DNA from 2 places in the Luteimonas sp. A649 genome. Region 2 is predicted to be linked to the other one. Evidence: predicted binding sites of a transcription regulator. Region 2 holds the regulator's gene; the other holds the start of a gene.
What was found. Region 2 encodes sigma-54, which starts transcription at its own class of promoters, with help from an activator protein. Its sites were predicted from a motif close to TGGCACGNGCNTTGC; they were not measured.
Positions count from the first base shown of each region.

Region 1: the regulator sigma-54 is predicted to act here: its motif matches at 2,545-2,559, upstream of glnA (type I glutamate--ammonia ligase).

Region 1 is NZ_JBSVRQ010000004.1:57,864-72,919, reverse strand. Features, by position in the region: gene ACW5E8_RS13685 (N-acetylmuramoyl-L-alanine amidase) at 1-702, opposite strand, end outside; gene glnA (type I glutamate--ammonia ligase) at 1,074-2,483, opposite strand; gene ACW5E8_RS13675 (undecaprenyl-diphosphate phosphatase) at 2,758-3,552, shown strand; gene ACW5E8_RS13670 (DUF4377 domain-containing protein) at 3,617-4,444, shown strand; gene ACW5E8_RS13665 (YbhB/YbcL family Raf kinase inhibitor-like protein) at 4,569-5,180, opposite strand; gene ACW5E8_RS13660 (tetratricopeptide repeat protein) at 5,198-7,267, opposite strand; gene ACW5E8_RS13655 (YheT family hydrolase) at 7,332-8,324, opposite strand; gene ACW5E8_RS13650 (lysophospholipid acyltransferase family protein) at 8,321-9,121, opposite strand; gene ACW5E8_RS13645 (hotdog fold thioesterase) at 9,173-9,607, opposite strand; gene ACW5E8_RS13640 (hypothetical protein) at 9,687-9,875, opposite strand; gene ACW5E8_RS13635 (phospholipase D family protein) at 10,011-11,891, opposite strand; gene ACW5E8_RS13630 (YceI family protein) at 11,888-12,457, opposite strand; gene ACW5E8_RS13625 (SixA phosphatase family protein) at 12,454-12,942, opposite strand; gene ACW5E8_RS13620 (nucleotide-binding protein) at 12,975-13,610, opposite strand; gene ACW5E8_RS13615 (AAA family ATPase) at 13,719-15,056, shown strand, end outside.
Region 2 is NZ_JBSVRQ010000001.1:379,942-394,997, forward strand. Features, by position in the region: gene ptsP (phosphoenolpyruvate--protein phosphotransferase) at 1-1,280, opposite strand, end outside; gene ACW5E8_RS01795 (HPr family phosphocarrier protein) at 1,280-1,549, opposite strand; gene ACW5E8_RS01800 (PTS sugar transporter subunit IIA) at 1,562-1,954, opposite strand; gene rapZ (RNase adapter RapZ) at 2,022-2,891, opposite strand; gene hprK (HPr(Ser) kinase/phosphatase) at 2,932-3,891, opposite strand; gene ACW5E8_RS01815 (PTS sugar transporter subunit IIA) at 3,888-4,364, opposite strand; gene hpf (ribosome hibernation-promoting factor, HPF/YfiA family) at 4,389-4,718, opposite strand; gene ACW5E8_RS01825 (RNA polymerase factor sigma-54) at 4,827-6,263, opposite strand; gene lptB (LPS export ABC transporter ATP-binding protein) at 6,297-7,016, opposite strand; gene lptA (lipopolysaccharide transport periplasmic protein LptA) at 7,016-7,543, opposite strand; gene lptC (LPS export ABC transporter periplasmic protein LptC) at 7,524-8,060, opposite strand; gene ACW5E8_RS01845 (KdsC family phosphatase) at 8,084-8,638, opposite strand; gene ACW5E8_RS01850 (KpsF/GutQ family sugar-phosphate isomerase) at 8,649-9,653, opposite strand; gene ACW5E8_RS01855 (BolA family protein) at 9,780-10,016, shown strand; gene murA (UDP-N-acetylglucosamine 1-carboxyvinyltransferase) at 10,016-11,275, shown strand; gene ACW5E8_RS01865 (DUF3108 domain-containing protein) at 11,330-12,046, opposite strand; gene ACW5E8_RS01870 (DUF3108 domain-containing protein) at 12,047-12,865, opposite strand; gene purN (phosphoribosylglycinamide formyltransferase) at 12,877-13,548, opposite strand; gene purM (phosphoribosylformylglycinamidine cyclo-ligase) at 13,554-14,684, opposite strand; gene ACW5E8_RS01885 (DUF2066 domain-containing protein) at 14,714-15,056, shown strand, end outside.

The sequences.
Region 1 (15,056 bases), on a different contig from region 2:
CACGCGCAGGTCCTCGACGTCGAGCGTCGTCTGCGCATCACCGCGGAAGCGCAGGCGGAAGGCGCGGATCGTAGCCTCCGGGTTGCTGGTGTCGTAGCCCACCAGCCGCAGCGCGCGCATGGCATCGAAGCCTTCCGGCGCCGGCGGTGCATCGTCGGCCGGCCAGATTCCGAACCCGGCCTCGGCCAACCGCTTCCACGGGAACAGCGCACCCGGGTCGATCTTGCGCGACGGTGCGAGGTCGGAATGGCCGATCACCTGGCTGCGCGGGATGCGCAGGCGTTCGCACAGGTCGTCGAGCAGGCGCAGCAGCGCTTGCACCTGCGGCTCGGTGAAAGGCTCGCGGCCGTTGTTGTCGATCTCGATGCCGATCGATGCCGAGTTGAGGTCGGTGATCGTGCCCCAGCGGCCGCCGCCGGCGTGCCAGGCGCGGTGGCCGTCAGCGACGAGCTGGTAGATCGCACCGTCATCGCCAACCAGGTAGTGCGAGCTCACCGGCCCGCCGCTGTTGCGCGTGCGCAGGGTGTGCAGGCTCTGCTCGACCGAGTCCTGCTCGGTGTAGTGCAGGACGATGACGACCGGGCGTCGTTCGTCGTGGTTGGGCGACGGCACCCAGGTCGCCATCGGATTGCGAGGCGGCTGGTGGGCGCAACCGGCGAGCAGGGCAAGGCAAAGGACTGCCGCAAGGGGTTTGACGTTCATGCGGCAATCGAACCTCTGATGGCCAGGCAATGCAAGGTGGCGGAAGAAGCGGCGCCGTGACCTGAGGGGCCCCGCCGCGGCCGGGAGGCCTTCGCGGCTCATGTCCCCCGGCATCCGCCTGGCGGCGGATGCCTCCTCCTTTACTTCCCCGCGAAGGCCTCCCGGCCACGACGGGGCTCGGCGTTGCTGCAGGTGCGCGGGATACCGGCTTTGCTCCTGGGGCCACTGCGTATTGCTGCGCACCGGGGGCCAAGGCCCTTGAGAGCGAAGTCAAGGAGGAGGCGATGGCCGCAGGCCAGCGCCGGGGGACATGAGCACTCAAGGGCCTTGGCCCCCGGTACCTCGGCACCTCGGCGCCCCAGCGCCCTGCGTCAGATCGCGTAATACATCTGGTATTCCAACGGATGCGTCGCCGAGCGGAACGCAGTGACCTCCTTCATCTTCAGCGTGATGTACGCGTCGATGAAGTCGTCGCTCATCACGCCACCCGCCTTGAGGAACTCGCGGTCGGCGTCGAGCGCTTCCAGCGCCTGGTCGAGCGAGTGGCAGACGGTCGGGATGCCCTTGGCCTCTTCCGGCGGCAGGTCGTAGAGGTCCTTGTCGCTGGGGCCGCCCGGGTCGATCTGGTTACGGATGCCATCCAGGCCCGCCATCATCAGCGCGGTGAAGGTCAGGTAGCCGGCGTTCATCGCATCGGGGAAGCGGAACTCGACACGGCGCGCCTTGGGATTGGACACGTAGGGGATGCGGCAGGACGCGGAGCGGTTGGACGCGGAGTACGCCAGCATCACCGGCGCCTCGAAGCCCGGCACCAGGCGCTTGTAGCTGTTGGTGCTCGCGTTGGTGAAGGCGTTGATCGCGCGCGCGTGCTTGAACACGCCGCCGATGTACCACAGCGCGGTCTGGCTCAGGCCGCCGTAGCCGTCGCCGGAGAACAGGTTGGTCCCGCCCTTCGCCAGCGACTGGTGCACGTGCATGCCGCTGCCGTTGTCGCCGACCAGCGGCTTGGGCATGAAGGTCGCGGTCTTGCCGTTGCGGTGGGCGACGTTCTTGACCACGTATTTGGTGGTCAGCAGTTCGTCGGCCTTCTGCACCAGCGAGCTGAACTTGGTGCCGATCTCGCACTGGCCGGCGTTGGCGACTTCGTGGTGATGCACTTCGATCTCGATGCCGACCTGCTCCAGCGTCTTGCACATCTCGGCGCGGATATCGTGCAGCGAGTCCAGCGGCGCCACGGGGAAGTAGCCACCCTTCACGCCGGGCCGATAGCCGGTGTTGCCGCCCTCGTACTCGCGACCGGAGTTCCACGCGGCTTCTTCGGAGTCGACGTGGAAGAAGGTGTGGCCCATGTCGTTGGCATAGCGCACGGAATCGAAGATGAAGAACTCGGGCTCGGGGCCGAAGAAGGCCTGGTCGGCGATGCCGCTGGACTTGAGGAAGGCCTCGGCGCGACGCGCGATGCCGCGCGGATCGCGGTTGTAGGCCTGCATCGTGGTCGGATCGAGCACGTCGCAGGTGAGCACCATCGTCGGGTCGGCGGTGAAGGGATCCAGGAAGGCGGTGCCGGGATCGGGCAGCAGCACCATGTCCGACTGGTGGATGCCGCGCCAGCCGCCGATCGAGGAGCCGTCGAACATCTTGCCGTCCTCGAACAACGCCGGCTCGATGACCGACACCGGGTAGGTGACGTGGTGCTGGACGCCGCGCATGTCGGAGAAGCGCAGGTCGACGAATTCGACCCGGTGGTCTTTGATCAGCTTTTCAACGGTGTCGAGGGACATGGAGGGCTCCGGTGCTCAAGGATGGGTCCCGGGCGCGCCCGGGTGTCGGGGAGGAAGTATCGCAAGCGCCGTGCCATGCCCCAGGTGATTGAATTCCTTGGGGCAGACCGGGACGGCAGCCCCGCACTGCACCAATCAGGTGCGGATCCAAGATAGATCGCACCAAACGGGTGCGGCCAGGGCATCGGCTATGCTGCCGCGTTGATCGCCGCGGCCGCCCGGCCTGTGGCCATCCTCCCCACCCACAGCACGACCACCGCCTGGATCCTGACCGATGACCGACCCGCTGGCCGCCCTGCTCCTGGGCATCCTTGAAGGCCTGACCGAGTTCCTGCCGATCTCCAGCACCGGCCACCTGCTGATCGCCCAGCGCTGGCTGGGCGCGCGCTCGGACTTCTTCAACATCGTCATCCAGGCCGGCGCGATCCTCGCCATCACCCTGGTGTTCCGCGAGCGCATCACCGCCTTGGTGACGGGCCTGGGCGACGCCCGCAACCGCGACTACGCGATGAAGCTCGCAGTCGCCTTCCTGGTCACCGCCGCGGTCGGCCTGCCGGTGCGGCTGCTGGGTTGGGAGCTGCCGGAGACGGTCACGCCGATCGCCTGGGCGCTGGTGATCGGCGGCGTGTGGATGATCGTCGCCGAACGCCTGGCCGAACGCCGCCCCGACGGCACCGACGTCACCTGGACGATCGCCATCCTGGTCGGCCTGGCGCAGGTGCTGGCGGGCGTGTTCCCGGGCACCTCGCGCTCGGCGGCGGCGATCTTCATCGCCATGCTCGCCGGCCTGAGCCGGCGCCGGGACGCAGCCGAATTCGTGTTCCTGGTCGGCATCCCGACCATGTTCGCGGCCAGTGCCTACACCTTCCTCGAGCTCGCGATGGACGGCGGGCTGGGCGGCGAAGCCTGGGCCGACGTCGGCATCGCCTTCGCCGCGGCCACGATCACCGGCTTCATGGTGGTCAAATGGCTGCTCGGCTACATCGAACACCACCGGTTCACCGGATTCGCGGTGTATCGCATCCTGCTCGGCGCGGCGCTGCTGCTGTGGTTGCCGGTGGGCGATTGAGGTCCACGCAACCCCGTTCCCGCGCATTGCGCGTTAACCCAGGTCCCTGCCCCGGAGCCACACCATGAAGCCACTGTTCGCACTTGTCCTGCCGCTCGCGCTGGCCGCCTGTTCGCCCGGCACCAACGACGCCGCGCCCCCCGCGACACCCTCGCCCGCCGCGGCCCCGGCGGCGCCCGGCACCGCGCCCGCACCGGACCTCGCGGCCACGCTCGGCGCCCACCACTGGCAGCTCGACGCCGCGACGGCCGCCGATGGCAGCCGCATCGACGCCCTCTTCGCGAACACCGACGCCGCGCTGCAGCTTGATTTCGCTGACGGCCGGGTCTCGGTGTCCAACGCCTGCAACCACATGGGCGGCGACTTCAACCTCGAGGCCGACGCCGTCGCCTTCGGCCCGATGGTGAGCACCCAGATGGCCTGCGCGGAACCACTGATGGCGATGGAGCGCGAGGCCCACACCCGGCTGTCGGGCAGCCATGCGCTCGCGCTCGACGGCGGCGAGCCACCGCGGCTTGCGCTCACCAACGGCCTGGGCGACCGCCTGGTCTTTATCGGCGCGCCCACCGCGCGCACCCGCCATGGCGGCGAGCCCGAGCGCGTGTTCCTTGAAGTCGCCGCCGAGCGCGTCGACTGCCACCATCCTCTGATGCCCGAGTATCGCTGCCTGCAGGTCCGCGAGATCCACTACGACGACAGCGGCCTCAAGCAGGACATCGGCGAATGGGGGCCGATGTACGAAGAGATCGAAGGCTTCGAACACACGCCCGGCGTGCGCACGGTGCTGCGCCTGGACCGCTACCAGCGCCAGAACGTGCCGGCCGACGCATCGGCCGTGGTGCACGTGCTCGACATGGTGGTGGAGCAGGAGCAGGTGGCTGCCGCCGAATAGGCGGGAGTCGCGAGGCGGCGGCGGCCGGATCCTCCTGCGGGAGGGGCTGTCGCAGCGACGGGGTCCGTCGCCATCGCAGCTATAGCTGCGATGGCTGCTCCCACAGGTCGCTGGTGCAGTCGTCTCAGGCGTGGGAAGCGTGCAGGCTGTAGCTGCCCCAGGTGGCGGCTTCGGCCAGCACATGGCCCTGCATTGCCCGCAGCACGTCGCCGGCGGTGAACCGTTCCGGCAGCTCCAGCCGCTCGACGTCCAGCGCGAACACCCGGAAGAAATAGCGGTGCACCCGCAGGTCGTGCGGCGGCGGGTACGGACCGTCGTAGCCCAGCCAATCGCCGGCCATGTCGGCGTCGGCGGCAAACCAGCCGGTGTAGTCGTTCAGGCCCTGGCGCGTGCCGGCCGGACCGGCCGGCGCGCGCTTGCCGCCCTTGGTCACGCCCTCGCTGCAGCTGCCGGCGGCGATCGCGGTGACCTGCGGCGGGATGTCCACCATCGCCCAGTGCACGAAGTCGCCGCGCGGATGGTCGACCGGGATGTCGGTCCCGTCGTCCGCGGCCAGCGCCGGGTCCGTGGGCGCGTCGGCATCGATGCAGAGCAGCGCGAACGAGCGCGTGCCGTCGGGCGCGTCGCCCCAGGACAGCTGCGGATTGCGGTTGCCGCCCAGGCCGTCGGGCGCGCCGAAGGCGAACCCGACGGGGATCGGCTGGCCGTGGGCGAAGCTCTCGCTTGTGACGTGCATGGTCGTGCTCCTCGGGGTCAGGCGTCCGGATAGCCGAAGCGGCGCGCCACCGGCGCCAGCGCCGCGAACGGTCCGGCAAGCAGGTCGGCATAGCTGCGCCACGCGCCGGCGCTGAAGCGCGGGTTGCCGAAGAGGCCGCGTGGCGGCGTTGGCAGCTTGACGCCAAGCGCCTCACCCATCCGGGCGGACATCGCCGGCGGGTCGTCGGCGATGTCATCGACGCGCAGCAGGTGGTGGGCCACCAGGTCGAGTTCATGCAGCGTGGCGATCTGGGCGAGCGCGACGGCCAGCCAGTCGGCCGCGGCCTGCGGCGTCCCCGCCGTGAACGGCGTGCTGGCGCCGAACGCGATCCAGTCCATGAGCATGTCGCGCGGGTCGCGCAGCATGACCAGCAGCCGCGCCTCGGGCAACGCCGCGCGCACCACCGAGGTGTAGCTGTTGTCCCACCACGGCAGCCAGTCGATCACCGCGCCACGGATGCCGCGTCGCGGCAGTGCGGCGCGCCAGGTGTTGATCACCGTTGGTGCATCGAGCTTGCCGGCGGCGACGCCCGTCCAGGAACCGATGTCCTGGAAGACATCGGCCGGTGGCGAGCCGCCGACGCGGTCGTCGCGGAAGGTCGGCACGGGGCGCAGGAGTTGCGCACCGCGCTCGGACAGCCCGCCCGGCAGGCCCAGCAGGAACGCCACCGGCGGGGCGTCGGGTGCCGGGGCCGCGGCTTCGGGCCATTCGGCCGGCGCAGGGGTGGCCTCGGGCAGCGGCAGGCGATTGCCGGGAGCCGCTGCGTCGGGCCGGTTCCAATGCGCCAGCGCGCCGGCGAAATCGCCCGTGCGGTGCCGCGCCAGGCCCAGGCGCACTTCAAACGTCGCCTTCGCTTCCGGGCGCAGGTTTTCGCGCCCAAGCACCGACTCGATGCGCCGCAGCGCCTGTGCAGGATCGGTCTCGAGCAGCGCGTCCGCCAGCCGCACCTCGGCGCCGAAATGGCCCGGGGCGAGTTCCAGCAGCGCGTGCGCCGCGGCCGCGACGTCCGACGGTCGCCCTTCGCTGGCATGGAAGGCCATCTCCGCATCCAGGGCATTGATCGACGTGGGGCTGTGCCGGCGCCAGCGTTCGATCAGCCTGCCGGCGGCCTCGCCGAACGGGTCGAAGACCAGGCGCGCGCGCCACAGGCCGTCGTTGTCCGGCGCGGTCGCGAGCGCCGCGTCAAGCATCGCCCGCGCTTCGTCGACAGCGCCCAGGCGCCGCCAGGCCTCGACGATCGCGGTCGTGGCGCGGGGTTCGCCCGGCAGCGCGGAGAACGCCTCGCGCAGGTGTTCCAGCGCACGCGCCGGCCGGTCCGCCACGAGCTCGAGCTCGCCGGCAAAGCGCCGGACCTGGGGCGTGGCGGTGGCCGTGTCGGCCAGCAGCGGCGCCAGTTCGTCGATGGCGTCCCGTGGGCGCCCCTGGCGCTCCTGCAGGAGCGCGATCATGAGGCGGGCGTCCCTGCCTGGCGGCGAGATCTCCAGCAGCTTGCGGAAGGCCTGCTCGGCAAAGGCGAAATGGCCCTCGTGGAAATGCGCAAAGGCCAGCGACTGCAGCGTGAGCGCATCGCCGGGGGCCCGCTGCGCGGCCGCGGACAGCTGCGCGACCGCGGCGGCACCGTTGCCGCGACGTAGCGCGATCATGCCCGTCAGCGCCTGTAGCGCGGGGTGCTCCGGCTCCACCCGCTCGGCCAGCCGGACCTGGCGCTCGGCTTCGGCGAGGTCGCCGCGCGCCAGGGCCAAGTGCCCCTGCGTGGCGTAGGCAGCGAAATGGTTGGGGTCAATGCCCACGGTGGCCCGCAGCGCCTGCTGCGCCGCTTCCGGGTCGCGCATGCCGAGCTGGAGGCTGGCGTGTTCCATGTGCAGGTCGGCGTCGTCGGGTGCCAGCGCGATGGCGACGAGGACCGCGTTGCGAGCCGCCTCGAGATCGCCGCTGACGCGCAGCGCCAGCGCCAGCATGCGCTGCGCTTCGACATTGCCGGGAGCCTCGGCGGCAAAGGCGCGTGCTGCATCCAGGGCGGCTTCGGTATCGCCGCCGCGCAGCGCATCGAGGATCTGTTCTTGCATAAAGAGGCTGTCCTGCCGGCGCGGCGCGCCGAAAACCCGGATTGTAGCTTGCTGTCGACGCGCCTCAGCTGGCGCCGGCCAGCTGCGCGGCGACCCAGCGCTCGGCGTAGCCGCCCAGTCGCGGGCCTTCGATGAAGCCGCAGTGGCCGCCCCACTGCGCGAGCTCCAGCTGCGCCGCGGGCGGCAAGACCAGCTGGTGGAAGCCCTCCACCGGGATCACCGGATCGTCGGCGCTGGTCAGGATCGAGGTCGGGATCGTGAGGCCGGCCAGGCGGTCGCCGGCGATCGAGTAGCGGTCGAAGTAGCCTTCCAGGCTGCCGAAGTCGGTGTGCCGCAGCACCAGCCACTCGGTGAGTTCGCGCATGCGCAGGCGCAGCACCGCGTCGTCGAAGCCGACATGGCTGGGGAACAGTTCCCGCTTGCGCAGCAGCGACCGCCGCCAGCTGCGCTCGAAGTGGCGTACGTACAGCGGCAGCCCCCGCTCCATCGCCTCCATGGTGCGCGCCGGATCAAGCACCGGGCACACCGCCGCCACCGCATCCAGCGGCAGGCCGGCCGCGGGCGCCCGCAGCGCCAGGCGCAGCGCGAAGTTACCGCCCAGCGAATGCCCGGCCACCACCAGCCGCGGGCGCGGCATGCGGGTGGCGACGTCGAGCGCCGCGTGCACCACTTCATCGATGCGCGCGGAATGGAAGATGTCGGGGTTGAGGTGGTGGCTGTCGCCGTGGTCGCGGAAGTTGAGCCGGAACACGTCGTAGCCGCGCGCCAGGAAGCCGGCCGCGGCCAGGCAGACGTAGGCCGATTCGGCGCTGCCCTCCCAGCCGTGCAGCAGCAGGGCCATGCCGCGCGGCTCCACGCCCGGCAGCCCGGTGTGCAGGCCGATCAGGCGCACGCCGTTGCCGCCATCGACGATCAACTGCTGCGTCCGCGCGCCGGCGGCGGCCAGCGCGGCCAGGCCCTTGCGCCGGCGCGGCAGGCTGCCGGCCAGCACCGATTGCACGTGGGGGTTGCGCAGCCAGCGCGGCGGACGGTAGCCGCTGGCGTGCGCCGGACTCACGGCCCCTGCAGGGCGGCGACGATGCGCTCGCGGGCGACCCTGGCAATCGCCGCGCGGCCCTCGGCCTCGCCCGGCATCACCGGCTCCAGGAACACCACCTCGGCAACCCGCGAGGGCTCGCCGAGCAGGCGCAGGAAGTTGCCGAGGAAGTGCTCCCGCGGCCAGAACGCGACATCGCGCTGGGCCTCGCCGCCGGCGCCATAGCGCAGCGCCACCGGCTGCACCGGCACACCGGTCTCCACCGCGGCCATGAAGATGCGGGCATGGAACGGCCCGACCTCGCTGCCGTCGCGGGTGCGTCCCTCCGGGAACACGCCCACCGACTGGCCGGTGCGCAGCCGCGCGATCATCACGTCCAGCACGCCGCCGAGCGATTCCTGGCTGCCGCGCGCGTGGAAGATGGTCCCGCCGCGGCGGGCCATGCGCCCGACCAGCGGCCAGCCTTCGATCTCCTGCTTGGCGACGAAGCCCATCATCCGCTGGCTGTGCAGCGCCGAGATGTCCATCCAGCTGACGTGGTTGGCCACGAACAGTGTGGCGCCGGGCAGCGGCGTGCCCAGGCGGCGCGTGCGCAGGCCGAAGATCCGCAACAGGCCGCCCTGCCAGGAACGGACCAGGCGGGCGCGCAGGCTTTCGCCGCCAAGGTCGATGCGATCGCTGGGCAGCATGAGGCCGATCATCACCAGCGGCAGGTGCACCAGCGCGTGCCAGAGCAGCATCGGTACGCGCAGCGCATAACGGCCCGCGCGCGCCAGGCGGTCGCCGGCGGGCGTGGTGTGGACATGGGGGGAACGCATGGCCGGAACGATACCGGATGGCCCCGGGCCCGGGTAGCAGCGGACAGACGCTCAGGCCGCCGGCACCACCGCCAGGGTCAGTCGCGAGATGCAGGCCAGGCGGCCGCGGGCGTCTTCGATCCGGATCTCCCAGACCTGGGTGCTGCGCCCGACGTGCAGCGCGCGCGCGGTGCCGGTGACGCGGCCATCGCGCACGCCGCGGACGTGGTTGGCGTTGATCTCGATGCCGACGCAGACCTCGCCTTGGGCGACGCACATGTTGCCGGCGCTGCTGCCCAGGGTTTCTGCCAGGAGCACCGAGGCGCCGCCGTGGAGCAGGCCATGGGGCTGCAGGGTGCGGGCATCCACCGGCATGGTCGCGACGAGATGGTCGTCGCCGATATCGATGAACTCGATGCCCAGGGCTTCGATCGCGGTGCCCTTGGACAGGGTGTTGAGGGCGGCCAGGTCCAGGCGCTGGCGGAAGATCGAAGTCGGGGTGTTCATGAGGGGATTCCGGTTCCCGGGCTGGCGGCAGGGGCGCGCCAGCCTAGGTTCGGTTCCCCCCCGGGTCAAACAGCATCGATCAGACCAGGCGGAAGCGTGCGATCGGCTGGCTGGCCGGGGCGTAGCGGTGGGCGGCGGCGTAGCCACTGCTGCGGCCGTAGCCGGTGCCGAAATCGCGTGACGGGTAGCGAGAGGGGAGCGCTGCATTGCGGCTGGTGGCGGTGGAGGCGGCGGGGGCGACCAGGGCGTTGGAGTCGGTGCGGTACATGGCGGTGTCCTTTGCTGGGGGGGTGTGGCTTGGTGTGTTGGTAGACTACTACACCACCCGCCTACTGCAATAGGTCAAAGGTCATGATCGCCCGTTTCGGCGGTCCTGCCGACGAACGGTCATCCGGAAGGAGGTTCAGAGGATCGGGGCGAGCCCGGCGCCAAAGGCGGTGAAGATGCGCGTCAGCAGGCTGCGGAAGCCGATGCTGACCTCCGGGAAGTCGCCCACGGGCTCGTGGCACGCGCGGAAGTGCGGGTCACGGATCGACGGCGGCTCGGGGCAGTCGGGGCCGGGGCGGAACTCGTAGCTGGTGGCATAGCGCGTGGGCCAGAGGTCGAACACCGGCAGCGATTCCGAAACCTTGCCCAGCGAGTAGTCGAGACCGGAGAGCACCACCGGTCGATCGCGCGGGGCGATGGTCCAGGCGTTGGCGGGCGCCATGTCACGGCGGATGCTGGCCGCGAGCGCCTGCGCGAAGGCGGGGTCCTCGATCACCACCGCGCTCTCGGTGTTGTAGTTGTCGCCGCGCGGATCGAAGTTGTGGGTGCCGACCACGCCGATGCGCTCGTCCACCACCAGCGACTTGCCGTGCAGGCCGAAGCGCACGCCGCCACGCTTGAGCGGCACGCGGTCGTGCGCGGAGAAGCCCGACCAGCGCAGCGCCGAGTACTCGCGCTCCAGCGGCCGCGGCCGCGAGCGGCCTTCGTCGGCCTGCGCCGCGCCGGCATCGCCCAGATCCACGGTGCCGGTCGCCTCGACGTCGATCGGCGCGTCCTGCGGAAAGGGCTTGAACTCGTGGATTTCGAAGCCGAATTCGCGCAAGTGGCGGCGCTTGTACTTGTACGACAGCGCATAGGTGATGAAGGCGTCGGTGGCCGCCAGGCTGTTGGTCGACACCAGCACCCGCGGCGGATCCTCGCGCTGCCGAAGTTGGCGGAACAGGTCCTGCGCCGAGGGCGACAGCACCAGGTAGGGCGTCTGCAGCAGGATCTCCTCCTGCGCCCCTTCGATCAGCTCCAGCAAGCCGCGCGTGGACGGCGCGACCTCGTCATGACCGGCGCGGTGCTTCTGCGGCAGGTCGGAGATGAAGACCACCTCCCCCACCGGCAGCGACTGGGCCGCGAGCGCGCCGACCAGCATCGCGTCGTCGGCGTCGCGCGAGATCCGCTCGACCCGGGCCGGCAGCGTGAAGGGTTCGTGCGGCAGTTCCGGCACGCCGTCGCGCAGCAGCAGGCGGCCGACATCCGAGAGGCCCGGCAGGCTGCGGGTCAGTCGCGCGTCCCAGTACAGCTCGAAGCTTGCGGCCATCTCCGCCACCACCGGGCCGGCGACATACAGGTCGCGGTCGCGGAAGTTGTATTCCGGGTCCCAGTCGTAATAGCTGTCCTGGTAGTTGCGGCCGCCGGTGATGCCGGCCACGCCGTCGACCAGCAGCAACTTGTTGTGCATGCGCTGGTTGAGCCGGCGCCAGCAACAGGCCGCCGCCAGCACGTACTGCGGATAGTTGATGCGCGCGCGCCCGAGCACCGGGTTGTAGATGCGCATCTCGAAGTTGACGTGGGCGCCGGCCAGCGCCGCCAGGGTCTCGACCTCGCGCAGCGCCGAGAGCTGGTCCACCAGCACCCGCACCGTCACGCCGCGCCGCGCCGCCGCCAGCAGCTCGTCGAGGAACATGTGGCCGGCGTCGTCCTCGTCGAAGATGTAGGTCTGCACGTCCACGCTGTGCTGCGCCGACCGCACCATGCTCAGCCGCGCCAGCAGGGCGTCCTGGCCGTAGTCGAGGATCAGCGCGTGGTGGCGCGGCGCGTCGGGCGCGCTGGCCGCGAGCGCGTCGACACCCAGGGTGCGCAGCGGCGACGGGGTGGCGCAGGCGTCTTCGCGGGCGCAGTCCACCAGCACCGAGCGCGCCTCGTCCGCGATGCGCGTCGCAGCCGCACCCTGCTCGGGGGTCAGCGCGCAGCCGCCGCCGGCCAGCAGCAACCAGGCGAGAACCAGCAGTCGTGCCCGCATCGTCACTCCACGCCGCCCTGTGCGCGAATGCGCAGCTGGAAGCGGACCTTGCGGCCGATCGCGAAGCTCCAGCGGGTCATGCCGTAGTCGGCGCGGTCGATGATGCCCGCGGCCAGCACCGGGCAGTCCACCGCCGGCCGGCTGCAGGCCGAAGGCAGCATCGTGAACACCTCCCGCTGCTGCACGTCACGGATCTGGAGCACGCCGGGCAGCGCGCCGCCATCCACCAGCAGCGCGAGAACGAAAGGGTCGGACACGAAGGTGATGGTCGGATAGCGCTCGGACTCGAAGAAACCCTTGCCGCGCGTGAGGTGCGTGTGGCGCAGGTTGCCGAGGATCTCGACGTCGGTCGCCGACAGCGACAGCCAGACCTGCTGGCGGCCGTCGCCGAGGTCGCTCAGGCGGCCATCGAAGACCGGGAAGCGGCCGTCGACCACCTCGCCCCAGCGGGTGACGAGGCTGAATCCAACCTCGGACCGCAGCGGGTCGATCTCGGCCGCGCGGACAGGGGCCGCGGCCGCCAGCAAGGCGACCACCACGAGTACGCAGGCGTGCAGGCCGGCACGGCTCACGGCCACCAGAAGTCGACGAGCATGGCCGCGCCGGGTTCGACCTCGGCACCCACCTGCAGCCGCAGCACCGCGACCGCCCCCGGGGGCATGCCCCGGTAATCGCCCGACTGGCCGCTGTGCAGCAGCGCGGCGAGGCGCTCGAGTCCCGGATTGTGGCCGACGATCATCAGCCGCCCGACGTCGCGGTGCTGGTCGGCCAGCGCCGCCAGCGTGCCCGCGGTGGCGTCGTAGATCGCCGGTTCCAGGCGCTGGTCGACATAGCCGATCACGCCCAGCACCGCCTCCAGCGTTTCGCGGGTGCGTCGCGAAGGCGAATACAGCACCTGGTCGGGCAACAGCTTCTGCTCGAGCAGCCAGCGGCCGGCGGCTTCGGCCTCGGCCTGGCCTTCCGGCGACAGCGGCCGGTCCATGTCGGCATGGCCGGGCCCTGCCGCCTCGGCGTGGGCATGGCGCAGCAGCAGGATGTCCCTGGTGTCGTTTTCCATCGCGCGATCCTCCATGCCGTTCCGTGGGCCCGTCACGCCTTGCGCAGCCACTTCAGCAGCGGCGCCCAGTCTTCCTGGTGCTTGCGCACCTGGGCCGAACGATAGTCGAACATGCTCCGGCCCAGTCCCGTGAGCAGGATGTAGGCCTGGCTGTCGCGCAGCGAGGCCACCACCGGATAGGGCCACTGGTCGAGCAGCTCGAGCGTGGCCTGCGACGCATTCGTCCAGGGCTTCATGCGGTTGGCCACCAGGCCCACGCGCAGGTCGCCGCGGCGGACGCGGTGATGCTGGGCCAGGGTATTGAGGAAGGGCACCGTGGCGTCCAGGTCCAGCGCCGAAGGCTGCACCGGCACCACCACGGCGTCGGCGTGTTCAAGCCAGTGTTCGAGGTCCGCCGCCATCGCCCCGGCCGGGGCGTCGATCACCACGCGCTGGGTGTCCTCGGGGAGCGACTTCCACGCCGTCTTCGCGCGGCTGGCGCCGGCGATCGGCAGTACCGCGGCGTCCAGCCCGGCACGGCGTTCCGCCCAGCGCGTGGAGGACTGCTGCGGATCGGCATCGATGATCGCCGTATGCAGGCCCTCGACCGCGGCGTGCGCGGCGATGTGGGTCGCGATCGTGGTCTTTCCCGCACCGCCCTTGGAACTGGCCACCAGCACTGTCTTCATGCGCCCTCCGGTCACGTTCGCCAACGTACGGCAGTCGAGGGTACACCGCCCGGCGCAGGATCGCGCACATAGAATGCCTCCGTTCCCGACACCCTCCGCGTGTGACAGATGAGTGACCTGAAGGACCTGGCCGCGCTGATCCGCGCCGACACCCCGCTGATCATCGTCGAGACCCCCGACGAGCCGCGGGTGGTCGAACTGTTCCGGCAATCCCTGCTGCACGTCTGGCGCGCGCTCTACCGCTGGACCATCACCGAAGGCCTGCGCCGCCTGGACCTCGACGGCGAGGACCCGGCCGAAGACGCGCCCGACGCAACCACCACGCTGCGCGCGATCCATGCCGCGGAACAGCGTGGCGTCTACCTGCTGCTCGATTTCCACCCCTACCTGGGCTACGCCGGCACCCAGCGCATGCTGCGCGACCTGGTGCAGCGCCGCGGCTGCCTGCCGCACGTGCTGGTGCTGGTGGGCCACAAGGTGGAACTGCCGGCCGAACTCGAGGCCAAGGCGGTGCGCTTCCGCACCCGCCTGCCCGACGCCCGCGCCCTGCTCAAGCTGGTGCGCGAGGAGGCCGAACGTTACCAGGTCGAACACGGCGGCCGCCGCGTCGAGGCCGATGCCGAGGCGGTGCAGCTGATCGTCCGCAACCTGCAGGGCCTGTCGCTGGGCGACGCCGGCCGCATCGCCCGCCAGCTGATCTTCAACGACGGCGCGCTGCGCCACGATGACCTGCCCCGCCTGGCGAAGCTCAAGTTCGAGCTGCTCAACCGCAGCGGCCACCTGCACTACGAGTACGACACCGCCGGCTTCGCCGACGTCGCTGGCGCACGCGCGCTCAAGCGCTGGATCGACCAGCGGCGCGCGGTGTTCACCTCGGGCAGCGCGCCGCCCGGGCTGGACCCGCCCAAGGGCGTGCTGCTGCTGGGCGTGCAGGGCTGTGGAAAGTCGCTGCTGGCGAAGTCGATCGCCGGCGGTTTCGGCGTGCCGCTGGTGCGCCTGGATTTCGGCACCCTGTACGACAAGTTCCACGGCGAGACCGAGAAGAACCTGCGCGCCGCCCTAGAATCGACCGAGCAGCTCGCGCCCTGCGTGCTCTGGATCGACGAGATCGAGAAGGGCCTTGCCTCGTCGACCGGCGACGGCGACGGCGGCGTCTCGCGGCGCGTGCTCGGCTACCTGCTGACCTGGATGGCAGAGCGCAGGTCACACGTGTTCCTGGTGGCCACCGCCAACCAGGTGCACGAGCTGCCGGCGGAACTGCTGCGCAAGGGGCGTTTCGACGAGATTTTCTTCGTCGACCTGCCCGGTGCGGACACGCGGCGTGAACTGTTCGCGCTGCACCTGGGCAAGCGCGAACTGGACCCGACGGCTTTCGATCTCGACGGCCTGGCCGCCGCGGCCGACGGTTTTTCCGGCGCCGAGATCGAGCAGGCGATCGTCTCCGGC
Region 2 (15,056 bases):
GCGATCCCGTCGGCGACCACGTGGCCTTCGCTACGGAGCTTCGCGGCGGCCTGGCGCAGCAGCCGGCGCGTGGCCACCAGGTCCTCGCGACGCGCGACCATCGGCAGGAGGATCCGCAGCGGCCCGTAGCCCGACGCACGCAGGATCGCGCGCAGCTGGGTGGTGAACACGCCGCGCTGGCGCAGCGCCAGGCGCACGCCGCGCACGCCCAGTGCCGGGTTGGGCTCATCGGGCAGCGCGAGTCCGCTGCCGTCGGCCTTGTCGGCACCGACGTCCAGGGTGCGGATGGTGGCGATGCGCCCCGTCATGCCCAGCACGAGATCGCGGTAGGCGACGAACTGCTCTTCTTCCGACGGCAATTCGTCGCGCTGCAGGAACAGGAATTCGGTGCGGTACAGGCCGACGCCGGCCGCGCCCAGGGCGTGGGCCTCGGCCACGTCCTCCCGCGATTCGGCGTTGGCGTACAGGCGGATGTCGACGCCGTCGAGCGTGCGCGACGGTTCGCGGCGCAGGCGGTGCAGCTGGCGCCGCTCGCGCTTGCCCTCGCGCACGCGCTCGCGGTGTGCGCGCAGGTCGTCGGCGCCGGGATCCACGATCACCAGCCCCGTGCTGCCGTCGATCATCAGCACGTCGCCGTCGTTCACCTGTGCCAGCGCCTGCGCGGCCCCCACCACCAGCGGCAGGTGCAGGCTGCGCGCGAGGATCGCGCTGTGCGCGAGCATGCTGCCGCCCGCGGTCACGACGCCGAGCACGCCGCGGGCATGAAGCCGCGCGACCTCGGACGGAGCCAGCGCGTCGGCGACGATGATCTCGCCCGCAATGCCGACCACCTGGGCATCGTGGCGGTGCAGGGCGGCGTGGATGCGACCGATGACGTGGTCGATGTCCTCGACGCGGCTGCGGAAATAGGGGTCGTCCATGCTTTCGAACACGGTTGCGAGCCGGTTGCGCTGCAGGCGCAGCGCGTAGTCGGCAGCGTAGCGTTCCCTGGAGATCAGGCCATCAAGCCCCTGCAGCAGTTCGGGATCGTCGAGCAGCAGGGCATGCAGGTCGAGGAACTCACCGACTTCGCCGGCCAGTGCGCCGTGCAGGCGCGAGCGCAGGTCGCGCAGCTCCGCGCGCACCATGCCGATGGCCTCGTGCAGTCGCGCGATCTCGGCCGGAACGGCTGCGCGTGCGATGCGCTCCTCCGCGACCTCCAGCGCATGCGGCTGGCGCACGCGCGCCCGGCCGAGGGCATTGCCCCGCGATGCGCCCTGGCCGGGGAACACCTGGCGCATCAGCTGTCCTCGTCGAATCGTCGCTCGAACAGCGCGCACACGGCGTCGGCGGCCGCGGCCTCGTCGGCGCCCTCGACCCGCAGCGTGACCGCGGTACCGGTGCCCGCGGCGAGCAGCATCACACCCATGATGCTCTTGGCGTTGACCTCGCGGCCCTTGGCGGTGAGGGTCGCGTTGACGTCATAGCCCGACAGCAGCTGCACCAGCCGCGCGGTGGCGCGCGCGTGCAGCCCGAGCCGGTTGGACACGGTGAGTTCGCGTTCGATCATGGCCGGCCTGCCTCATGCGTCATCGTGCAGCACTCCATTGCGCGCGCCGGCGGCGGCCACCGCGGGCAGTTCATCGAGCGGCAGCTCGGGATAGTTGAGCACCCGCAGCAGCATGGGCAGGCTGAGCGCGGACACGCGGCGCACGGGGGTGCCCAGGTGCGCCAGGCGCGAGGCGATGTTGGCCGGGGTGGCACCGTAGAGGTCGGTCAGCAGCAGGACCCCGTCGCCGCTGTCGGCGCGGCGCAGCGCCGCACTCGCGGCCGGCAGCACGGCGTCCGGATCGGCGTCGAAGGACACCTCGAAGACCTCCACCGCCAGCGGCAGCGGACCCAGCAGGCGGCCCGCCACCGCCGCCAGCGCGGTGCCGATGCCAAGGTGTGTCACGAGGAGGATGCCGGCGGCCATCGCTACAAATTAGCAGAGCGGCGCGACCCTCAGGAAGCGCCGGCTGCGCGGGGCGCCGTTGCGGGGCTCAGTCGAGCTCGCGGTGGTGGGTGGCGACTTCGCTCCAGCCCTGCTGGCGGGCGTGCGCCGCCGCGGCCTCGGCGAGGAATACGGAGCGGTGCCGGCCGCCGGTGCAGCCGAAGGCCACGGTGACATAGCTGCGCGTGGACGAGTGCATGCGCGGCAGCCAGGCGTCCAGGAAGGCATTGACCTGCTGCAGGAACTCGGTGACATCGGCCTCCTTCGCGAAATACTCGCGCACCGGTGGGTCGCGTCCCGACAGCGGCCGCAGGCGCGCATCCCAGTGCGGGTTGGGCAACGCCCGCGCATCGAACACGAAGTCCGCGTCCGGCGGCACGCCGCGGCGGTAGGCAAAGGACTCGAACAGCAGCGACAGCGACGAGTCCATGCTCAGCCCGAGGTCGGTCAGCACCCGGCGCCGCAGCTGGTGCACGTTGAGTTCGCTGGTGTCGATGATGACGTCGGCCAGCGAACTCAGTGGCCGGAGCACCTGGCGCTCCAGCGCGATCGCGTCCGACAGTGCCAGCCCCAGGCGGGTGAGCGGATGCCGGCGGCGGGTGTCGGCATAGCGCTTGAGCAGCACGGCGTCGGCGGTGTCGAAGAAGACCAGCTTGGGGTCGAAGCCCATCGCGCCGACGGCGGACAGCCATTCCGGGATGTTGGCGAGGTCGCCGCGGCTGCGCACGTCGATGCCCACCGCGAGCTTCTGCGACGCCCGTTCGGGATGGGTGGCGCTGCGCACGAAATCGGGCAGCAGTTCGGCCGGGAGGTTGTCGACGCAGTAGAAGTCGAGGTCCTCGAAGGTGTTCAGGGCGACGGTCTTGCCGCTCCCGGACATGCCGCTGACGATGATCAGCGAATTGCCGGCGGCGTTCATGGCGTGCTTCTCAACGGCGTGCTTCTCAACGGTGTGCTCCTCACTGTGTGCTCCGTTCCAGGAAGTGCGAATGGCGGGCGAGGAAGGCCGCGGCGGGATCCACGCCCTTGGAGCGCAGCACGTGCACGCGGGTGGCGGCCTCGGTGAGGACCGCCAGGTTGCGCCCCGGCATCACCGGCAGCGTGATCATCGGTACGTCGAGGTCGAGCACGCGCCGCGAGCCGAGGTCACCGGTGAGCCGGACCATGCCGCTGGGGTCGCGCGCATCATGGGCGCTGTCCGGCCGCGCGAGGTGGACGACCAGGCGCAGGTACTTGTTCCGCTTCACCGCGGTATCGCCGAACATCTCGCGGATGTTGAGCACGCCCAGGCCGCGCAGTTCGAGCAGGTCCTGCAGCAGCTCCGGGCAGGTGCCGTCGAGCACGTCGGGCGCGAGCTGCGCGAACTCCGGCGCGTCGTCGGCAACCAGGCGGTGGCCTCGGGTGACCAGTTCCAGCGCGAGCTCGCTCTTGCCGGTCCCGGACTCGCCGGTGATCAGCACGCCGATGGAGTAGATCTCCATGAACACCCCGTGCAGCGTGACCCGCGGCGCAAGTGCGCCGGCGAGGTGGTACTGCAGGACGTTGTAGAGCTCATGGCCGCGGCGTTGCGACGCCCAGAGCGCGATGCCCGATTCCTCGGCCATCTTGACCAGGTCCTCGGGGCAGGGCTGGCCCTTGTTGACCACCAGCGCCAACGGGCTGAACTGCAGGATCTTCTCCAGCGTTTCCCAGCGCTGCCGCGGCTCCAGCCCATCCAGCCAGGCGAGCTCTTCGCCGCCGAGGATCTGCACCTTGTTGGGATAGATGATGTTGAGGTAGCCGGCCAGCGACGGCCGTCGCGATACGGCGTCGACCGATTCCAGCTGCCGCGACGCGCCGGCCTGGCCGGCCAGCCAGCGCAGCTCCAACCGGTCCTTGAGCTGGTCGAACAATCCCTGTGCGGTGACGACCGCCCTCATCCCGACCCTGTCCGCCGGGGGGCGTCGTTCTGCAGCAGCAGGGCGCGCAGCGCGGCGATGTCGGGTGCGCCGCGCACCGACTCCCGGAAACCGGCGTCGGCGAAGCGGCCTGCGAGTTCGGAGAGGGTGTCGAGGTGTTGCTGCTGGGCGTGGTCGCCCGGAACCGCCATCGCGAAGACCAAGTCCACGGGCTCGCCGTCACGGGCGTCGAAATCCACCGGATTGGCCAGCCGGAGGAAGGCCGCCATCGGCTCGCGGCAGCCATCGCTGCGGCAGTGCGGAATCGCTACGCCGCGGCCGATGCCGGTGCTGCCGACCGCTTCGCGCCGGCGCAGGCCATCCGCGATCGCCGGGGTCAGCGCCGGCGAGCCGCCGCCCAGCAGGCGGGCGGCGACATCCAGCACCTGGTCACGGTTACCGGGTTCCACCACTTGCACGATGCGGCCGGCGGTGAGCAGGTCGGTGTAAGGCATCCCCCGGGCCTTCGATCGCCGGCTTCAGCCGAACTCGCCGTCGCGCACCGGATTCCCGCCGCGACGGTGCTGGTCGATCATCTTCTTCTTTTCCTTGACCAGCATGCGGTCGAGCTTGTCGGCGAGGAGGTCGATGGCGGCATACATGTCGGCCGCGCGGGCGTCGGCGTGGAGAGGTTTGCCGGCGACGATGACCGTGGCTTCGGCGCGATGGTCGGGCTTGTCGATGCTGAGCTGGGTGCGGACCTGCAGCGGTGGATCGTAGAGGCGCGACAGCCTGCCAAGCTTGGTTTCAACGTAGTCGCGCAGGGCCGGGGTGACGTCCATCTGCTGGCCGTGGGTCTCGATGAGCATCGCAACCTCCTTTCTCCGTGGGGACCACAGCATCGCGCATGGCGGCGCGGTGGTTGTCACGGACAGGTTAACCCAGCCCCCCGGGGGCGGGAAGCGGCCACACGGAGTTCAGGCGATGCGCACGCGTTCGTGCGATGACGGGATGTTCAGTGCTTCGCGATACTTGGCGACGGTGCGTCGTGCCACAGGGACACCGCTGTCCTTGAGCCGGTCCGCCAGGCGCGCGTCGGACAGCGGCTTGCGCGGGTCCTCGGCTTCGACCAGGCGGCGGATCATGTCCTGGATGGCGATGCTGGAGGCCTCGCCGCCGCCACCGGTGTCGATGCCCGAAGCGAAGAAGGCACGAAGGGGAATGGTGCCCCGCGGCGTGTGCACGTACTTGCGCGACACCGCCCGGGAGACGGTGGATTCGTGCATGCCGATCTGCGCGGCGACTTCGCGCAGCGTCAACGGGCGCAGTGCCTGGCCGCCGAACTCGAGGAAGCCCGACTGCTCCCGCACCAGGCAACGGACCACCTTGAGCAGGGTTTCGCCACGGGCCTCGATGTTCTTCAGCAGCCAGCGCGCCTCCTGCAGGCGGCCGCGCAGGTAGCCTGCATCGGTGCCTGCGGTGTGCTGCAGCATCTGCTCGTAACCGCGGTGGATGGTCAGGCGGGAATGGCGGCCGCCCGCCAGCGTGACCCGCCAGACGCCGTTGTGGCGCGCGATGCTGCAGTCGGGAACCACGTAGGTGTCGTGTGGCATGCCCCCGATGCCGGCGCCCGGGCGCGGGTCGAGGCCGCGGATCAACTGCAGCGCGGCGACCGCATCCTCCCTGCTGCAGCCCAGCGCCTCGGCGACGCCATCGGTGCCCAGCTTGGCCAGGCGCTCGATCAGCGTCGCCACCGCGCGGCGGGCGACGTCGCGGCCGGGAGTGTCTTCGGGCAGGGTGTCGAGCTGCAGCAGCAGGCACTCGCCGAGGTCGCGTGCACCCACGCCGGTCGGGTCCAGGCGCTGCACCGTGCGCAGCACCGCCGCGATCTCGTCCTCGTTGCAGCGAAGGTCCGGTGCCAGTGCCTCGGCGATCGCGGACAGCGGTTCGCGCAGGTAGCCGTCATCGTCGATGGCGTCGACCAGCGCCACGCCGATGGCGAGCTCGCGTGGCGACAGGTGGCTGAGGTTGAGCTGCCAGAGGAGGTGGTCGCGCAGGGTCTCGGACTGGGCGATGCGCTCGGAGGCGTCGCCGTCCTGGTCGTCGCCGCCACCACTGCCGCCACCGCTACCGTAGCTTTCGTCCCAGGCGACGTCGCGGTCGTCGTCCCAGGCGTCCTGGGCGGCATCGTCGTTTCCGTCTGCGCGGGCGTCGTCGCCGTCGGATCCGGAGGCCTCATCCGCAGACGACGGCGGAGCCGTTTCGTCCCATTCCAGCAGCGGATTGCTCTCGACCGCCTCGGTGATCTCGAGCTCTAGCTCGGGCATCGAAAGCTGCAGGAGATGCAGGGCCTGGCGCAGCTGCGGCGTCAGTACCAGGTGCTGTCCCAGCGATGTCTGCAGGCGAGGTTTCACGGTGTCCCCGATCAGGCGGGGGCGCCCGCCGGCTTACAGCCGGAAGGAATCCCCCAGGTAGACCCGGCGCACGTCCGGGTCGGCCAGCAGCGCGTCCGGAGCCCCCTGCGCGAGCACGCTGCCTTCATTGAGGATATACGCGCGGTCGCAAATGCCCAAGGTCTCGCGGACGTTGTGGTCGGTGATGAGTACGCCGATGCCCCGGTTCTTGAGGTGGCGGACGATGCGCTGGATCTCGCCGACGGAGATCGGGTCGACGCCGGCGAAGGGTTCGTCGAGCAGGATCAGGCGTGGCCGGGCCGCCAGCGCACGTGCGATTTCGACCCTGCGGCGCTCACCGCCCGACAGGCTGGCGCCGTTCTGGCCGGCGACGTGGGTCACCTGCAGTTCGTCCATCAGCGACTCGAGTTCGTCCTCGCGGCCCTTGCGGTCGAGGTCCTTGCGCAGTTCGAGCACCAGCTTGATGTTGTCGGCCACCGACAGCTTGCGGAACACCGAGGGTTCCTGCGGCAGGTAGCCCACGCCCAGGCGGGCGCGGCGGTACATGGGTTCGCCGGTGATGTCGCGGCCGTCAAGGACGATGCGCCCGGCATCGGCCGGCACCAGGCCGACGATCATGTAGAAGCAGGTGGTCTTGCCGGCGCCGTTGGGGCCGAGCAGGCCGACGACCTCGCCGGCGTCGAGCGTCAGCCCGAATTCGCGCACGACTTCGCGCTGGCGGTAGCGCTTGCGCAGGCCTTCGGCGACCAGCATCAGTTGCCGCCCTGGTCGGCCTTGGCGCCCTTGGGAAGGATGCGGGTGCGGACCTGGCCGCCTTCCTCGCCGCCGCCCTGGACCCGCCCGGTCCGCATGTTGTAAACGATGCGCCCGCCGCCCATGGTGCCGCGGCCGGGCTGGTTGATCTCGACGTTGCCGGTGAAGACCACGGTCTCGGTCTGCAGGTCGTAGTCGACGTTGCTGGCGGTGGCATCGATCGAGCCGCCGCCGTCGAGGTCCTGCTTCAGGCGCACGGGCGCCCCGGTAAGGATGACCTTCTGGATGTCGCCGCCGCCGCGGCGCACGTCGGCCTTGGCGGCGCGCACGTCCAGCGTGCCCTGCACGATGCGCACGTTGCCGGTGAAGACGCAGGGGCCGCCGTCGTCGCCCACCGAACAGTCGTTGCTGTTGGAGGTGAGGTCCATCGGCTGGTTGCGATCGGTCGATTTCGCCCAGGCGGGCGCCACGGCGACGGCTGCGGCCAGTGCCAGGAACGTCGTGAGGCTAACGGCGCGTGGGGACATAAGTGGTGTGGACCTTGGAGGTGAGCTGGAAGCGCTTGTCGGCCAGGTCGACTTCCATGCCGGTGCCGCGCATTGTAGTGCCGGGCTGGGTGATGGTCACGGCGAGGTCGCTGCTGGCGCGGCGCTGGCGGGGCAGGACTTCGAGGGCCTCGGTGTCCAGGCGCATCGCGCGGTCGCCAGCCGGGTCGGAGAGGGCGACGACCTGGCCCTCCAGGCGCATCCGTTCGCTGTCGGCGCTGATCCAGCCGGTGGCGGCACGCAGGTCCCAGTACAGCTCGCCGCCGTCTTCGGGAAGCAGGAACAGCGGCTCGCGGAGGGACATGGTTTCGTCCACCGGGTCGCGGTGCAGGTGCGGCGCGCGCAGGGTGAACGCCTCGTTGCCGTCGTTGTCGAGCGAGACCAGCTCGAAATCCTCCAGCACGTAATCGGAACGGTCGCTCGCACCTGCGGCCGCGGGGGCTTCCGCGCGCTGTCGCCAGGCCGACCAGCCGCTGGCGATCGCGGCCACCAGCAGCACGATGATCAAGGCGCCGCGCCAGTTCACTGGCCTGCCCCCGCGGCATCGCCACCGGCGCCGGCGTCGCCACGGGCGGCCAGCAGCAGCTCGCAGAACTCGCGCGCCGCGCCTTCGCCGCCACGGTGCGCGGATTGCCAGTGCACGTGGCCGAGGATCGCCGGCTGCGCATCGGCAGGCGCGGCTGCCAGGCCGGCGGCGGACAGCACCGCCAGATCGGTGAGGTCGTCGCCCATGAAGGCGACCTCGTCGGCGGCCAGGCCCATGCGCGTGCGCAGGCCTTCGACGCAGGCGAGCTTGTCCTTGATGCCGGTGTGGGCTTCGACGCCGAGGTCGCGGGCGCGGATCTCGGCCGCCGCGCTGGAACGCGCGGTCACGAACACCACCGCGATGCCGGCGCGGAGCAGCAGCGACAGGCCAAGGCCGTCGTGGACGTGGAAGGCCTTGGTCTCGGTGCCATCGGCCGCGATGTACAGGCGTCCGTCGGTCAGGGTGCCATCGACGTCGAAACACGCCAGGCGGATGCGCGCGGCGCGTGCGAGCAATTCGGTGGACGGAGCGGGGCGGCTGTGGGCGGGCATGAACACGTGATCACACCACGCGTGCACGCAACAGGTCGTGAATATTCAGGGCGCCGGCCACGCGGCCGTCGTCCTCCACGACCACCAGGCCACCGATCTTGTGCGCCTCCATCAGCTGCGCGGCTTCCGCTGCCAGCGCGTCGGGGCCGATGGTGCGCGGGCTGCGCGTCATCACTTCGGAGATGGGCGTGGTGCGCACGTCGATGCCGGCATCGAGGCTGCGGCGCAGGTCGCCGTCGGTGTACAGGCCAAGCAGGCGGCCGTCGTCGTCGACCACCGCGGTCATGCCCAGCATCTTGCGGCTGATTTCGGCCAGCGCTTCGCTGATGGTGGCGTGCGCGGGCACGCAGGGCACGGCATCGCCGGTGTGCATGACATCGGCGATGTGCAGCAGCAGGCGGCGGCCGAGCGCGCCGGCGGGGTGCGAGCGCGCGAAGTCGTCGGCGGTGAAGCCGCGGGCCTCGAGCAGGGCCACGGCCAGTGCGTCGCCCATGGCCAGCGAGGCGGTGGTGCTCGACGTCGGCGCCAGGTGCAGCGGGCAGGCCTCTTCGGGCACGCTGACGTCCAGGTGCACGGCGGCGGCGCTGGCCAGCGTCGAGCCGACGCGTCCGGTCAGGGACACCAGCGGGTTGCCCTGGCGCTTGAGCACCGGGAGCAGCTGCAGCACTTCGTCGGATTCGCCGGAGTACGAGAGCGCCAGCACGACGTCGGCGTCGGTAACCATGCCCAGGTCGCCGTGGCCGGCTTCGCCGGGGTGGACGTAGAACGCGGGCGTGCCGGTGGACGCGAAGGTGGCGGCGATCTTGCGGGCCACGTGGCCGGACTTGCCCATGCCGGTGCAGACCACGCGTCCGCGGCAGGCGAGCAGCAGGGCGCAGGCGCGGGAAAAGTCGCCGTCGATGCGGGCGGCCACGGCGGCCAGGCCCCGGCCCTCGATCTCGAATACACGGCGGCCGCTGGCCGCGAAATCGTGCGCGCCGACGGCGCTGGCTGGCTGGTGGCTGCTGCCGGACATTTCCGGGCCGGACCCTTTTTTTGTTAGGCTAACCCGTTCATCTTACGCGGATTGTCCCGTGGCCTGCGCGCCTTTGCGCCGGCGCTGGACGGCCGCTCATTTGCCCTTCATTACGGGAAGAACCCCTTGGACGCAGACACCATCCGCAAACTCATCGAGCAGGGCCTGCCGGGCGCCGATGTCGATGTTCGTGGCGACGACGGCGTGCATTTCGAGGCGCTGGTGGTGCACCCGGATTTCGGCGGTCGCCTGCCGCTGGCCCGCCATCGCATGGTCTACGCCACCCTGGGCGCGCTGATGGGCAACGAGATCCACGCCCTGGCCCTGCGGACGCAGACCCCCGACGAGCACCGGTCCGCCTGATGCAGAAGATCTTGGTGAGTGGCGGAGTGCCCCTGGAGGGTGAGATCCGCGTGTCCGGCGCCAAGAACGCCGTGCTTCCGATCCTGTGCGCGACCCTGCTGGCCGACGAGCCGGTGGAGATCGGCAACGTCCCGCACCTGCATGACGTGGTCACCACCGCGCGCGTCCTCGACGGACTCGGCGCGGGCGTCACCCATGACGCCGACGGCAGCCACGTGGTGGTGGATCCCCGCGGCGTCAACAGCCACATCGCGCCCTACGAGCTGGTGCGCACGATGCGCGCCTCGGTGCTGGTGCTCGGGCCGCTGGTGGCACGCCATGGCGCCGCCGAAGTCGCGCTGCCCGGCGGCTGCGCGATCGGCTCGCGCCCGGTCGACCTGCACATCCGTGCGCTCGAGGCACTCGGCGCGCGCATCACCGTCGAGCACGGTTTCATCAACGCCCGCGCCGGCCGCCTGCAGGGCGCCCATGTCGCCTTCGACACGGTCAGCGTCGGCGCCACCGAGAACCTGCTGATGGCGGCCACGCTGGCGCAGGGCACGACGGTCATCGACAACGCCGCGCGCGAGCCCGAGATCGTCGACCTCGCCGACTGCCTGCTGGCGATGGGCGCGGACATCGAAGGCGCGGGCGGTTCGCGCATCGTCGTGCACGGCGTCGACCGGCTGCACGGCGCGCGGCACGACGTGGTCGCCGACCGCATCGAGGCTGGCACCTTCCTTGTCGCAGGCGCAATCACCGGCGGGCGCGTCACGATCACCCATGCGCGGCCGGACACCATGGACGCGGTGCTGGAGCGGCTGGCCGCGGCCGGCGGCGACATCGCCATCGATCGCGACCGCATCACCATCGACATGCGTGGCCGCCGTCCGCGTGCCGTCGACATCACCACCGCGCCGCACCCGGCGTTCCCGACCGACATGCAGGCGCAGTTCATGGCCCTGGACTGCATCGCCGAGGGCGTGGCGACGATCGACGAGACGATCTTCGAAAACCGCTTCATGCACGTGAACGAGCTGATGCGGCTGGGTGCGGACATCCAGATCGATGGCAACCGGGCCAAGGTCACCGGCGTCGAGCGCCTCAGCGGGGCGCCGGTGATGGCGACCGACCTGCGCGCGTCGGCATCACTGGTGCTGGCGGGCCTGGTCGCCGAAGGCGAGACGCTGATCGACCGCATCTACCACCTGGATCGCGGCTACGAGCACATCGAGCGGAAGCTGTCTGGTCTTGGTGCGCGGATCCAGCGGATCGACTGAAACGAAGAGGGCACTGCATCGCAGGGCCCCGGTTCGTGCTGCCGGTGAGGCGCGTCAGCGCACCGCGGTCAGCCGCAGATCGATGTGGTCCTTGCCATCGCGCCGCTGCAGTACCCGCGCCGGCACCGGCAGGCCGTCCACGACCCACGCGATGATCTCGCGCTTGCCGTCCCTGCGCACGACGCGCGTGGCCTCGTGTGACTTGCCGCCGACCTGGATCGTTTCCTGGCCGGCGACTTCGAAGTTCTGGCGCTTGACCCGGCCGTCCTCGACCAGGCGGTAGTTGAGCGGCTTGCCCGCAGCCACGTCGCGCACCAGCACCAGGTTCATCAGCATGCCGTCGAGGTCACCCGCGCGCAGCTTCACCGGGCCGGCGCGGTCGTCCTTCACGTCTCCGGTCCAGCGTGCTTCGCCGCGACCCCAGTCGTAGTCGGCGGTGACCGTCTTGCGCTTGACCAGCATCGCCGCCAGGCCGCTGGTGCCGCGCTGGCTGTCGACGCTCTTCAGCGGGCGCCACGCGTCGCCGTCGATTTCGAACACGGTGCTCTGCGCGAGTTCGGCGCCCATGCCGCCGATGTCGATGCGGTACTCCCAGCGGTCCTGGCCGGCACTGGCGAGGCTCATGGTCGCGGTTGCTTCCATGCCCATGTAGTTGGCCTGGTAGTCGGCGGTGAAGGCCTCGATCGCAAGCGCGGGCGCGGCGGAGAGGGCCAGCAGCAAGCCGGAGGCGACGAGCGCGGCACGGCCGCGGATGGACTTCAGGTTCTGCATCTAGGGGGCTCCTTGATATGCGACCAGGCGCAGGTCGATGGCGTCTTCGCCGTTTTCGCGCTGCAGGATGCGGATGGGCGTCGGCACGCCGCGCGCCACCCACACGATGGTTTCATCGTTGCCGCCGTTGGTGCGTGAAACCCGCATGGCTTCGTACGACAGGCCGTCGACCTCGAGGTATTCAGCGGCCTCGGCCACCGTGTACTCGTGCTGGCGCACGCGGCCGCCGTCGACGAAGCGATAGCTCAGGCTGCGTCCGGGCAGGGCGTCGCGGATGATGGCCAGGTTGATCAGCAGCCCGCTCATGTCGCCGTCCTGCAGCGGCACGGGCTTGCGGCGTTCGGGCTTGATGTCGCCGCTCCAGCGCGCGACGCCGGCCTGCCAGTCGTAGACACCTTCGACCTCGCGGCCCATGAACAGCGCCTTGCGTTGCGTGTCCTGGCGCAACGGGCGGTACTTGCCGTCGACTTCGTCGAAGACCGTGCCCTGGTCGATATCCAGGCGGATCCAGCGCGCCAGGCCGCGGTTGCCGGTGATGTCGAGGTCAACCCTCCAGTGCCCGTCGATGCGCGCCAGCGCCATGTTGGCGGTGCCGGCGGGCTTGCCTTCGTTCCACGCGTCGTAGGTGGCGACGAAGGGCTGGAGTTCGTGCGCATCGACGGATTCCACCGCGGCGGGGGCATCGACGCCCGCGCCACCGTCCGCCGTCGTGGCCGCAGCGGCGGCCGCAGTGTCCCCGGCGCGCGTCGGCGCGCTGCCGAACGTGGTCGCCAAGGCCAGCGCGAGGGCCAGGGGCAGGAGGGGAGTGGGGGTGTCCATGAAGGACCGGATCATGCCCGCAGGCGGTTGGATGCCAGCTGAAGCGGGGCCTTGAGCGCCTGTCCGTCGAGTTCGACCGTGGCGTCGCGCAGGGTGATGCGACCAGCACACAGCATTTGCAGCGTCGCCAGCATCAGCGGGTGTTCCACCGCGAGCACGCGCGCGGCCAGTGCGTCGGCATCGTCACCGGGCAGGACAGGGACCCGCGCCTGCGCGATCACTGGGCCGCCATCGAGGTCGGCGGTGACGTAGTGCAGGCTGGCGCCATGCTCGGCGACGCCGCCTTCCAGCGCCCGCGCGTGCGTGTCCAATCCCTTGAAGTCCGGCAGCAGCGACGGGTGGATGTTGATGATCCTGCCCTGCCAGGGTTCGAGCGCCTCGGCGCCGAGCAGGCGCATGTAGCCGGCGCAGACGATGAAGTCGGGCTCCACGGCGGCGACCGCGGCGAACAGCGCGGCATCGTAGTCACGGCGTTCGGTGAAATCCCGCGGCCGCAGGCCGCGCGCCGGAATGCCCGCATCGCGCGCGCGCTGCAGCGCCACGGCTTTGGGGCGATCCCCGAAGACGCCGGCCACGCGCGCGTCCAGGCGGCCGTCAGCGATTGCGTCGAGGATCGCCTGCAGGTTGCTGCCGCGCCCCGAGGCCAGCACCGCCAGGCGCGGGGTCGTGGGGGCCACTGCCATCGCGCTCAGCCGATGCGCACGCGCGCCGTGCCGGCAGTTGCCGGTGCCACGCTGCCGATCGTCCAGTGCGCCAGTGCCAGCGCGTCGAGCGCCGCGGACACCGCCGCCGCACGCGCGGGATCGACCACCAGCACGAAGCCGATGCCGCAGTTGAAGGTGCGCCACATCTCTTCGCGCGCCACCGCGCCTTCGCGCTGCAGCCAGTCGAACACCGCCGGCATCGTCCAGGCACCGGCATCGATGTCCAGCGCCAGGCCATCGGGCACCACGCGGATGATGTTCTCGGTCAGGCCGCCACCGGTGATATGCGCCATGGCGTGGATCGACGCACCTTCGGCCCCGCGCAGAAGTTCCAGCACCGGCTTCACGTACAGCGCGGTCGGCGCCATCAGCGCGTCTTCCAGGCGCACGCCGTCGAGGTCGACATCGCCGGGGCGGCCGGCGCGGTCGTAGATGCGGCGGACCAACGAGTAGCCGTTGGAATGCGGGCCGCTGGAGGCGATGCCGATCAGCACGTCGCCGGCAGCGACGCGGCCGCCGTCGCGCAGTTCGGACTTCTCCACGGCGCCGACGGTGAAGCCCGCCAGGTCGTACTCGCCCGGGCCGTACATGTCCGGCATCTCGGCGGTCTCGCCGCCGATCAGCGCGCAACCGGCGAGTTCGCAGCCCTTGGCGATGCCGCCGACCACGGCCACCGTGGTGTCGATGTCGAGCTTGCCGGTGGCGAAGTAGTCGAGGAAGAACAGCGGCTCGGCGCCCTGCACCAGCACGTCGTTCACGCACATGCCCACCAGGTCGATGCCGATCGTGTCGTGGCGGCCGAGCTGCTGCGCGAGCTTGAGCTTGGTGCCGACGCCGTCGGTGCCCGAGACCAGCACCGGCTCCCGGTACTTGCCCGAGAGGTCGAACAGCGCGCCAAAGCCGCCCAGGCCGCCCATCACCTCGGGGCGGAAGGTCCGCTTCACCAGCGGCTTGATGCGTTCGACGACTTCATTGCCGGCATCGATATCGACGCCTGCATCACGGTAGGTCAGCGGAGTGGGGCTGGTCACGATGGCTCGCCGGAGCGGGAAAGCGTCGATTTTAGCAGTCCCGGAGCCGTCTTCATGGACGCGGGGGCGCCGCTGCGGCACCATTCCGGCCTGACACGGTCCCTGGAACGATGATGCCCAAGGCGTTGCTGATCACGTTGCTGCTTGCGCTGCTGCTCCCCGGATGGGCGCACGCGCAGCGCATGGAGGGCGACCGCGCCGGGGCCAGCGGCATGTACCAGGCCGAGGTCGCGGTCGGGAGCCAGGCTGAATCCGCGCGCCAGTCGGGCTTCGCCCGGGCGCTGGCGCAGGTGCTGGGCAAGATGTCCGGCGACGCCGGGGTCGCCAACCGTCCCGGCGTCTCGCGCGAACTGCGCCGCGCCGGGGACTTCGTCGAGGGCTACGACTACCGCCAGGACGAGGGCCGTTCGGCCGCGGGTTCGCCGACCTACACCACGATGCTGGTGGTGCGCTTCC